Linked DNA regions of Streptosporangium sp. NBC_01755. Each later gene encodes a partner of the first gene's protein in a complex. Links are inferred from orthologs where the notes say so. Each region holds a gene or a part of one and is shown in the gene's direction. Other genes may lie near its edges.

Region 1 (5,073 bases):
GGCGCACGATCGACGGGGGAGGACCTTCGGGCACGGCCTGGCCAATCGTGGTGGGTTAAATATCCTTATTGTCGGACTCGTTTCACGGTGCCGCAGGAGGGTTACGCGGGACAAGGGCTATCCGGTCACGTCGTGGACACCACAGTGTCACGCCCGGATTACCCGCCCGATCAGCTGCCGACCACCAGCCACGCCGTGCCGTACGCGCGCACGGAAAGGGTGATCAGCCGGGCGGTCATCCACAGCCCGAACGCCAGCCAGAGCATCACCAGGCCGCCGCCCCAGAGGTCCACCAGCAACGCGGCGGGCAGGTAGGCGATCGTCGTCAACACCCCCGCCCAGGCCAGGTAGCGCCGGTCGCCGGCGCCGATCAACACGCCGTCCAGCACGAACACCACTCCGGCGATCGGCTGCAGGACGGCGACCACCCAGAGCAGGTCGAGCAGTTCGGTGGCGACGACCGGACTCACGTCGAACAGAGCGGGTACGAACGGCCTGGCCACCACCACGGCGAGGCCGAGCAGCACGCCGGAGCCCGCTCCCCAGATCACCATCCTCCAGGTCGCCCCGCGGGTCCCCGCCACGTCGCCGGCGCCCAGGGCGCGACCGGTGATCGCCTGTCCGGCGATCGCGATCGCGTCCAGGGCGAACGCCATCAGGATCCAGATCCTGATGGCGACGGTGTAGGCCTCGATCTGGTCCGCGCCCATGCGGGTGGCCACCGTGGCGGATACGGCCAGCACCGTCTGCAGGCACGCCGTGCGGATGACCAGGGCGATCCCGGCCGCGCCCGCCGCCCGTACACCCGCCGGGTCCGGGCGGAACGGCGCGCGGTAACGGACGAAGATCAGGGCGAGATAGACGACGGCGGCGAGCGACTGGGCCAGCACCGTACCCCAGGCCGAGCCGGCGATCCCCCAGCCCAGTCCCAGGACGAACGCGACGTTGAGCACCGCGTTCAGCGCGAAGGATCCCACCGACACCAGCAGCGGAGTCACGGTGTCCTGCATGCCACGCAGCACGCCCGTGCCCGCGAGCACCACCAGCATGGCGGGAACGCCGAGCAGGCTGATCCGCAGGTAGGTCACCGCCTGCCGGGCGAGCTCCCCCTCGGCACCGATCAGGTGAACCAGCCAGGGTGCCAGGGGCCAGACGACCACGATGATCGCCAATCCCACCCCGGTGGCCAGCCAGAGGCCGTCCACCGCCTGTCGCAGTGCCCGCCCTGTCTGGCCCGCCCCGATCTGCCGGGCCACCGCCGCGGTCGTGCCATAGGCCAGGAACACGCACATCCCCACCAGGAAGCTCAGCACCGTGCTCGCCACCCCCAGGGCGCCGAGCGCGGGGGCGGGCAGGCGGCTGACGATGACGGTGTCCGTCAGCAGGAAGAGCGGTTCGGCCACCAGGGCACCGAACGAGGGCAGTGCCAGCCGCAGGATCTGCCTGTCGTGGTCGCGACCGGATGGGCCGGGTCGACGGGTAAGAGTCACAGCTCCATTTTGCCTCTTACCTCTCAGCGGATCTTCAGCGGGATGAACCGGTCGGGTCATACCATCTAAGGCGACTCCCGGCGTGTCGCCCCAACTTTCTTTTCTCCACAGGCAGTGGATTACGTTTCCCCTGGTCAGAAAGGTATCCACAGCTGTGGACAACAGTTATCCACAGGACTGTCCCCAGGCTGCCCACACCTCTGGGGAAGAAGTGCACAGCTTATCCACACCTCTGTCGACAGCCCGCGTTGCCAGTCGGGGCGCGGAGCCGCGAAACTGTCACACCGGTCGGCTAAAAATAGAGATAGCGTAACTGTGTTCGAAAGAGGGGGTGTGTGGTGAGCATCGCGGAGCCACCGGTCTTCGAGCCAGGTTTCGAGCGCACCCCGCCGAACAACATCGAGGCCGAGCAGTCCGTCCTGGGCGGCATGCTGCTGTCCAAGGACGCCATCGCCGACGTGGTCGAGATCCTGCGATCCGACGACTTCTACCGGCCCGCCCACCAGATCATCTACGACATCATCACCGACCTCTACGGCCGCGGTGACCCCGCCGACGCCGTCACCATCTTCGACGAGCTGCAGAAGCGAGGCGAGGTCGCCCGGGTCGGTGGCGGAGCCTACCTTCACACGCTGACCGCCGTCGTGCCGACCGCGGCCAACGCCGGTTACTACGCGAGGATCGTCCGGGAGCAGGCCATCCTCCGCCGCCTGATCGAGGCAGGCACCCGTATCGTCTCCTACGGCTACGGCGGGCAGGACGAGGAGGTAGACGACCTCGTCGACCGTGCCCAGGCGGAGATCTACAAGGTCACCGAGCGCCGCACCTCCGAGGACTACATCCCCCTGGCCGACATCATGCCGGGTGCCCTCGACGAGTTGGAGGCCATCGGCGGCCGAAGTGGTCAGATGGTCGGTGTCCCCACCGGTTTCCAGGACCTCGACTCCCTCACCAACGGCCTGCACCCCGGCCAGATGATCGTCGTGGCTGCCCGCCCGGCCATCGGCAAGTCGACTTTGGGGCTGGATTTCGCCAGATCCGCCGCTATCAAGCATGGCATGACGACCGTGGTGTTCTCGCTGGAAATGTCGCGTAACGAGATCACTATGCGCCTGCTGTCGGCCGAGGCGCGGGTGTCGCTGCAGGCCATGCGCTCGGGCACGATGACCGACGACGACTGGGCCAAGCTGGCCCGGCGGATGGGCGAGGTGGCCGAGGCGCCACTGTTCATCGACGACTCGCCCAACATGTCGATGATGGAGATCAGGGCCAAGTGCCGCCGTCTCAAGCAACGCAACGACCTGCGGTTCGTCATCATCGACTACCTGCAGTTGATGTCCTCGCCGAAGAAGACCGAGAGCCGCCAGAACGAGGTCTCGGAAATCTCCCGGGCCATCAAGCTCCTCGCCAAGGAGCTGGAGGTGCCGGTGATCGCGATCTCCCAGCTCAACCGCGGTCCCGAGCAGCGAACCGACAAAAGGCCCATGGTTAGCGACCTCCGCGAATCCGGAAGCATCGAGCAAGATGCCGACATGGTCATCCTGCTGCACCGGGAGGACGCCTACGAGCGCGAGTCGCCCAGGGCGGGCGAGGCCGACCTGATCGTGGCCAAGCACCGTAACGGCCCCACCGCCACGGTCACCGTGGCGTTCCAGGGCCACTACAGTCGCTTCGTCGACATGGCCCCCCACTAGTCGGCACCCTTCTGGCCGGCTAATTCGTCTCAAGCGCGTCTTCATAACCTGTGACCACGCTCGGTCACCACCGAAAGTGAGCCGGCGCCGAAAACCGTACAGTCCCCCGGCCGCTTGCCCTGCCCGGCCGTATGGCGTTCGGGATCCTGCTGCCCCGACAGGGGGATTCCTACTCGATCGGGTGATGTGGCGCGGTCTCGGGATCGCTAAGAATGGGGCCGACGCAGCCTACGGGCTTCGACCGGGAGGGAACCATGACATGAACCAGCAGCGGCCGGAACTTACGCGTGAGGAGTGGCATGAGTTCTTCGACAACATGACGCGCAACTACGAGGGCACCGAGGTGACGATCGAGGTGATGAGCAAGGAGTTCGGGGATCTGCTGGAGGCCGAGAAACTACCGCTGGCCTACCTGGAGTACGACGCCAAGGACGATCAGTTCTCGGCCGGGGTGGGGGGCCGTGACGGGCGCTATCCGGTGGTGCTGCGCCATACCGTCGACCACCCGCAGAGGATCCTGACCGACACCATGCAGCAGGGCACGATGCGAGTGTTCGACGTCTTCGACGCCGATGGGGGTCAGACGATCGTGACCCTCTACCTGACCTCGGTCTCCTCAGCGTAGCCACGCCCTCCCTACGCCCGGGAGACAACCGTTTCACCTTCTGCCCGTTTTCGGAGAACTACTCGCGGTGCCGGCAAGAAACCTGCGGGATCCGGCCGTCCGCGCCGACCCGTGCGATCGCGGCGTCGATCTCCGCCAGAGCCGCGTCCGTCGAGAGCGGTCGTCCGGCGAAGGTGGTGCTCGCCGCGGTGTGGGCGTGGTCGACGATGACGGCGACCACGTACGTCGAACTCCTCCCGGGGAGGGAGACGGAAAGAAGCCGTGGCTCGTCCCTGCCCCTCGCAAGGGACGAACCACGGCGGACTGTGCGGGCGTACGCGGATCAGGCCCCGGGCCGCTACTCCCAGCGGAACAACCACGCGGCCAGTCCACCTGTGGCCAGCACGGTCACCGCCATCACCAGCAGGTGCAGCGGCTGCGGCGCGTGCCCCGCCCACGCGGCGCGGAGTGCGTCGGCGAACGGGGCCATCGGCAGGAAGTCGCCGATCCGCCGCACCAGGTCCGGCATCAGTTCGCGGGGAATCCACATCCCGGCCATGAACAGCAGCGGGAACATCAGCAGCGAGCCGATGCCCGGCGCGGACTTCGCGCTGGGTGCCACGGCGGAGATCAGCAGCCCCAGGCCGAATATCGAAGCCGTGCCGAGCACGAACACCCCGGCGAAGACCAGCGGGCTTCTGGGCGGGATCGAGCCGAGAACGAGATAGCCGAGGCCGATGAGGAGGACCGTGGCGACGATCGCCACCGCGAGGTTGTTCACCACCTGGGCGACCAGCAGCCGGACCGGGCTGACCGGGGTGGTGGACAACCGGCGCAGCACGCCGCTCTCCCGGTAGCCCACCAGCGTTCCCGGCAGGACGGTCAGCGCCATGGTCACCACGGACAGGATCACCATCATGCTCGGGAGCTGAGTGTCGATCATCCGCTCCCCGCCCAGGTCGGGGGTCGCCTCTTGGAGGCCGGGGATGCTGCCCAGCACGAGCAGCAGCACCAGGGGCAGCAGCACCGCGAAGATCGGGCCGCCGGGGTCCCGAAGGAAGAGTTTGGCCTCTGTCGGGATCATCTTGTTCACGAGGAGATCTTCTTTCCGGTGAGGCGCAGGAAGGCGTCGTCGAGGGTTGCCTGCTCCACACGCAGGTCGGCGGGTACGACGTCGGCGGCGGCCAGGGCGGTCGTGATCGCGAGCAGCAGGTTGCCGGTACCGGTGACCGCGACCTGTCCGCCGCTGCGGTTCACCCCGGTGACCTCGGGCAGTGCCCTGAGC
Region 2 (5,063 bases), 2.2 Mb from region 1 along the record:
CATGCTGGGCGCCCCCGGCACCCTGGAACCGGCGTTCAGGCCCGCCTTCACCAGGGCCGAGAGGGACGCCGATCGACTACGCGTGGTCATCGACCAGATCGCCTCGCTCACCGACACCTCCGCGGTCGCCTGGCACCGACACCTGGCGGGTCGCTGACCTCCTGAGGGCGGTCGCCGTCGCGCTCAGCCACCGCCCAGCGTGACCTGCTCCGGCTCCGGCTCCGGCGGCTTCTCCGGCTTTTTGGAGGGCTTCTTCGTCGGCGCCGGCTTCGACGCGCAGAGGGTGACGCACCTGGGAGCCGCCCCGGTCCGTTTCATCACGGCCCGCATCTCGTCGGCCGGGGAGAACGTGGGGTTGCCCTTCGACCAGGCGTCCAGGTAGTTCCACGGCTTGACCATGCCCCGGCGGATCCACCACAGCGAGGGGTCGGTCTTCCAGGAGATCGCGAAATAGAGGTTGCTGGCCATGGAGCGGGCATTGCCCGAGTTGCCGATCTGGCCCAGGAGCCGGCCGGCGCTGACGCGCAGCCCCGGCCTGATCTCCGGGGCGACCTTGTCCAGGTGACCGCCCAGGTAGCGCACGCCGTCGTCGCCGATGATCGTGACGAAGCGCCCCTCACGGGCGGCACCGTGATCGGTGGAGGGCTTCCAGCGGTTCTTGACGTTGACCTCGTCGACCACGCCGTCCACCGGTGAGACGAAGGAACAGCCCTTGGCCGCCCAGATCGTGGTCTTGGGCAGCACCAGGAGCTTGCGCTGGTAGTCGACCGAGCAGTCCTTCACCGGGAAGACGTAGGTGTGTTCGGAAACCTTCGGCGGCGGAATCTGCACCGGGGGGTCGGGCTTGGGACGGTCGACCGCCGTCTGCGGGGCGGGAGTCGGCGTCGCCTCGGGCATGGTCGCGGTGACCGAGGCCGGCGCCCCGGCGGCGGCCTCGAAGCTCGGAGTCACCGTGCCGATGCCCGCCACCCCACCTGGCGACGCGCAGGCTCCGGTAACGAGCACCGCACCTGTCACAGCGGCCAATCGTGTCTTTTGCCCCGATCGCATGATCTCCACCCGCGTACATTATCGAAAATCCACCTTTACCTTTGTAACCGACGTCATGGTTGGTCACGACCTCTTTGGGAAAGTCATCGTTCCTCCTGTCCGTCCCGTCCCGGCGGCACCGCTCCCACGTGTCGGAAGGCGGACCGGGCCGACTGCTCCCACGTGTCGGAAGGCGGACCGGGCCGACTGCTCCGACCTGTCAGGGGGCCGGACTAGACTCGCGGCGTGGCAGGCCGGATCAGTGACGAGGACATCGCGCTCGTACGGGAGCGCTCACCGATCGCCGACATCGTGGGCGAGCACATCCAGCTTCGCAACGCGGGCGGCGGCAACCTGAAGGGGCTCTGCCCCTTTCATGAGGAGAAGAGCCCGTCGTTCAACGTGACCCCCACCCGGGGTTACTGGTACTGCTTCGGCTGCGCCGAGGGAGGTGACGTCATCACCTTCGTCCGGCGTCTGGAGCACCTGTCGTTCGGCGAGGCGGTCGAGCGGCTGGCCGTCCGGGCGGGCATCCAGCTCCGCTACGAGCAGGGCGGCTACGTCCCGGGGCGCGAGCAGGGCGAGCGCACCCGCCTGATCGAGGCCCATCGGGCGGCGGCCGAGTTCTACGTCTCGAAGCTGGCCGCGCCCGACGCCGCGATCGGGCGCAGGTTCCTGTCGGAGCGCGGGTTCGAGAGGGTCGACGCCGAGCGTTTCGGCGTCGGGTACGCCCCGGCCGAGTGGGAGGCGCTCTCGCGGCATCTGATGGCCAGGGGGTTCACCAGCGCGGAGCTGATCAAGGGAGGGCTGGCCAAGGAGGGGCGGCGCGGTCCGATCGACCGCTTCCGGGGACGGCTGGTCTGGCCTATTCGCGATATAACCGGTGATGTCATTGGTTTCGGCGCGCGGAAGTTGAATGACGCCGAAGACGGGCCGAAATACTTGAACACTCCAGAAAGCCCGCTCTATAAGAAGAGTGAGGTCCTCTACGGTGTGGACCTGGCCAAGCGTGAGATCTCCAAGCGCTCCCAGGCCGTGATCGTCGAAGGCTACACCGACGTGATGGCCTGTCACCTGTCGGGCGTGCCGACGGCGGTGGCCACCTGCGGCACCGCGTTCGGCGAGGAGCACATCAAGGTGCTCCGGCGGCTGCTGCTCGACCACACGGGCTCCCAGGGCGAGGTGGTCTTCACCTTCGACGGCGATTCCGCCGGGCAGAAGGCGGCGCTGCGCGCCTTCGCCGACGAGCAGAAGTTCGCCACCCAGACCTTCGTGGCGGTGCAGGCGGACGGGCTCGACCCGTGCGACCTGCGCATCAGGCATGGCGATGCGGCCGTACGCGACCTGATCGCCGGCAGGGAACCGCTGTTCGCCTTCGCCATTCGCAGCGTGATCTCCCGCTACGACGCGAGCACCAACGAGGGGCGGCTCGCCGGGCTCGACGCCGCGGCACCCATCGTGGCCCGGATCAAGGACCAGGGACTGCGCAAGCTGTACGCGGTGAGCCTGGACCGCTGGCTCGGTTTCAACGACGAGGGCTTCGTGCTGGACCGGATCATGGAGGTGTCCCTGCGGGCACAACCGGGTCCCCGCCAGAAGGCCAGGCCGAGGAAGATCGCCGACCTGACCGACCCCACGGTCAGGACCGAGGCCGAGATTCTCAAACTGGCGGTGCAACGTCCCGCGCTGCTCGGCCCGGAGTTCGACGTGATGGGCGGGGAGGCGTTCACCCTTCCCGAACATCTCGCCCTCTACAAGCTCATCGCCGACGCGGGCGGCACGGCGGCGGCCGGAGCCGGCGGGCGGGAATGGGTGGACCGGTTGCTGGGCGGCGTGAACGACTCCCTGCGGGGACTCCTGACGCGTTTCGCGGTCGAGGAGATCCGCGCCGACCTGACAAGTGAGGAACGGTACGCGGCGGGACTGCTGGTGGCACTTGAGTTGATCACCGTCACTCGGGTGCTCGATCAGCTCAAATCACGCATGGAGCGGACCAATCCCGTCGAGGCGCCGGAGGATTACAAGCGGTTGTACGCGGAATTGGTCGCGCTCGAGCAGCAGCGGCGCGTGCTGAGGGAACGCGCCGCCGCGAGCTGACCGCGTAATTGGCTTTAATATCCGCGAGGCGATTCCACCAAACCCGAATAAGGTCTCGATCCGATAATGATCGCGGCCTTACCTTCGGTGACAAAAATAGGTCTGCCATTTAGGGGACCCAATACAGCAGACTGTCTCCCGTGGGTGCATCGGTGCTGCCAAGTGGGCCGCCATCGGTAGACCAGGTGGCCGACCTCGTCACGAAGGGAAGAGAGCGCGGAAGCGTCACGGTCGATGACGTGGCCGCCGCTCTCGACAAGTCCGAGCTGCCGTCCGACGCGCTTGAGCGCGTCGTTCGCATGCTCGCCGAGCAGGGAGTGGAGGTCCTTGAGCCCCAGAGCGACGAGGAGCCCGCCCGGTCCGATGAGGAGGATGTCGGAAAAAGGGCTCCTACCAGCGATCTCGTCCGGATCTACCTGCGGGAGATCGGCCGTGTGCCCCTGCTCACGGCCGAGGAGGAGGTGGAGCTCGCCAAGTCCATCGAGGCGGGCCTGTTCGCCGAGGACAAGCTGACCAGCGTCGTCTCGCGTCTGGTCTTCCCGGAGTTCAAGGAGCTCGCCTGGCAGGGCACACGGGCCAAACAGCGGCTGATCGAGGCCAATCTGCGGCTGGTCGTGTCAATCGCCAAAAGATATGTGGGACGCGGGATGCTGTTCCTGGACCTCATCCAGGAGGGCAACCTCGGGCTCATCCGGGCGGTCGAGAAATTCGACTACACCAAGGGCTACAAGTTCTCCACATATGCCACCTGGTGGATTCGCCAGGCGATCACCAGGGCCATCGCGGACCAGGCGCGCACCATTCGGATTCCGGTGCACATGGTCGAGACGATCAACAAGCTGGTGCGCGTCCAGCGTCAGCTTCACCAGGACCTCGGCCGCGAGCCGGCGCCCGAGGAGATCGCCCTGGAGATGGACCTGCCGATCGACAGGGTGATCGAGATCCAGCGGATCGCCCAGGAGCCGGTCTCGCTCCAGTCGCCGATCGGTGAGGAGGACTCCGACCTCGGTGACTTCATCGAGGACGCGGACGCGGTGGTCCCGATGGAGGCGGCGGCCTTCATCATGTTGCAGGACCAGCTCGACGACATCCTCGCGACGCTCTCAGATCGTGAACAGCGCATCATCCAGCTGCGCTTCGGGCTCGCGGACGGCCACCCCCGGACGCTGGAGGAGGTCGGCAGGGAGTTCGGCGTGACGCGTGAACGCATCCGCCAGATCGAGTCGAAGACCCTCGCCAAGCTACGCCACCCGACGAGGGCGCAGATGCTTCGCGACTACCTCGACTGAGGAGCCACACGGCGCGGCCCCGGGAACCCAGGTTCCCGGGGCCGCGCCGTTTCGCGGCCTTTTTCCCGCATCGTTTCGCGGGCCTTTTCCCCGCATTCGGAAAGGCCGGGGCGACGCTGGACTGTTCTCCTGGCCGATACAGGCGCAGACTGGGCGAATGGAGTCGCGAGCGGCGGTCGACGATGCCGCGCTCGGGCGCGAGGCGTGGTCCGTGCTCGACGCGAACTCGACGGGGGCCGCGACCGTGCCCGCGCCGGGCCTCTACCCGCACCAGTGGAACTGGGACTCGACCTTCGTCGCGATCGGCCTGGCCCGCTGGGACACCCGTAGGGCCGGGACCGAGCTGCTCAGCCTGCTGGCGGGGCAGTGGCACACCGGGATGGTGCCGCACATCGTCTTCCAGCCCGCCCACGCGGAGGTCTACTTCCCCGGCCCGTCGGTCTGGCGCTCAAAGGAGCACCGAGCCTCTCCCAACGGGGTGTGCACCTCCGGGCTGACGCAGCCGCCGCTGCACGCGCTGGCCCTGTGGTGGGTGTGGAGGCACGCGGTCGACCGTGACACGGCCGCGGCCCTCGTACGGCGGATCTACCCGATGCTGGTCGCCCAGCACGACTACCTCGCCACGTCCAGGGACCTTGGCGGGGGAGG

The links.
Region 2: the proteins of dnaB (region 1) and dnaG are in contact, whole or in part, in a crystal structure (PDB 2R6A), measured with the Geobacillus stearothermophilus proteins. The link is inferred for Streptosporangium sp. NBC_01755 from one-to-one orthologs. Residues at the interface, in WP_033016901.1 of Geobacillus stearothermophilus: Ser13, Glu15, Ala16, Gln18, Glu91, Leu92, Asp94, Ala95, Val96, Pro97, Thr98, Ala99, Ala100, Asn101, Tyr104, Tyr105, Ile108; in WP_049624496.1 of Geobacillus stearothermophilus: Lys456, Leu457, Leu458, Pro459, Ala460, Asn463, Ala464, Leu467, Leu535, Leu536, Ile537, Ala538, Gln544, Glu545, Asp548, Tyr549, His552.

The regions. Positions count from the first base shown.
Region 1 is NZ_CP109131.1:3,480,624-3,485,696, reverse strand. The notes cover bases 1,037-4,006. They hold dnaB (replicative DNA helicase), read left to right. Parts: upstream 1,037-1,828; coding sequence 1,829-3,184; downstream 3,185-4,006. Other genes in these bases: OG884_RS16230 (hypothetical protein), read right to left, coding at 3,868-4,006; OG884_RS16235 (DUF5335 family protein), read left to right, coding at 3,444-3,809; OG884_RS16245 (MATE family efflux transporter), read right to left, coding at 1,037-1,490. In the rest of the region: more of OG884_RS16245, read right to left, coding at 171-1,036; more of OG884_RS16230, read right to left, coding at 4,007-4,029; OG884_RS16225 (ABC transporter permease), read right to left, coding at 4,147-4,872; OG884_RS16220 (ABC transporter ATP-binding protein), read right to left, coding at 4,878-5,073. UniProt on the Escherichia coli protein: The main replicative DNA helicase, it participates in initiation and elongation during chromosome replication. Travels ahead of the DNA replisome, separating dsDNA into templates for DNA synthesis.
Region 2 is NZ_CP109131.1:5,688,461-5,693,523, forward strand. The notes cover bases 741-3,700. They hold dnaG (DNA primase), read left to right. Parts: upstream 741-1,275; coding sequence 1,276-3,126; downstream 3,127-3,700. Other genes in these bases: OG884_RS27195 (M23 family metallopeptidase), read right to left, coding at 741-1,017; rpoD (RNA polymerase sigma factor RpoD), read left to right, coding at 3,279-3,700. In the rest of the region: OG884_RS27190 (deoxyguanosinetriphosphate triphosphohydrolase), read left to right, coding at 1-157; more of OG884_RS27195, read right to left, coding at 184-740; more of rpoD, read left to right, coding at 3,701-4,415; OG884_RS27210 (MGH1-like glycoside hydrolase domain-containing protein), read left to right, coding at 4,573-5,063. UniProt on the Escherichia coli protein: RNA polymerase that catalyzes the synthesis of short RNA molecules used as primers for DNA polymerase during DNA replication.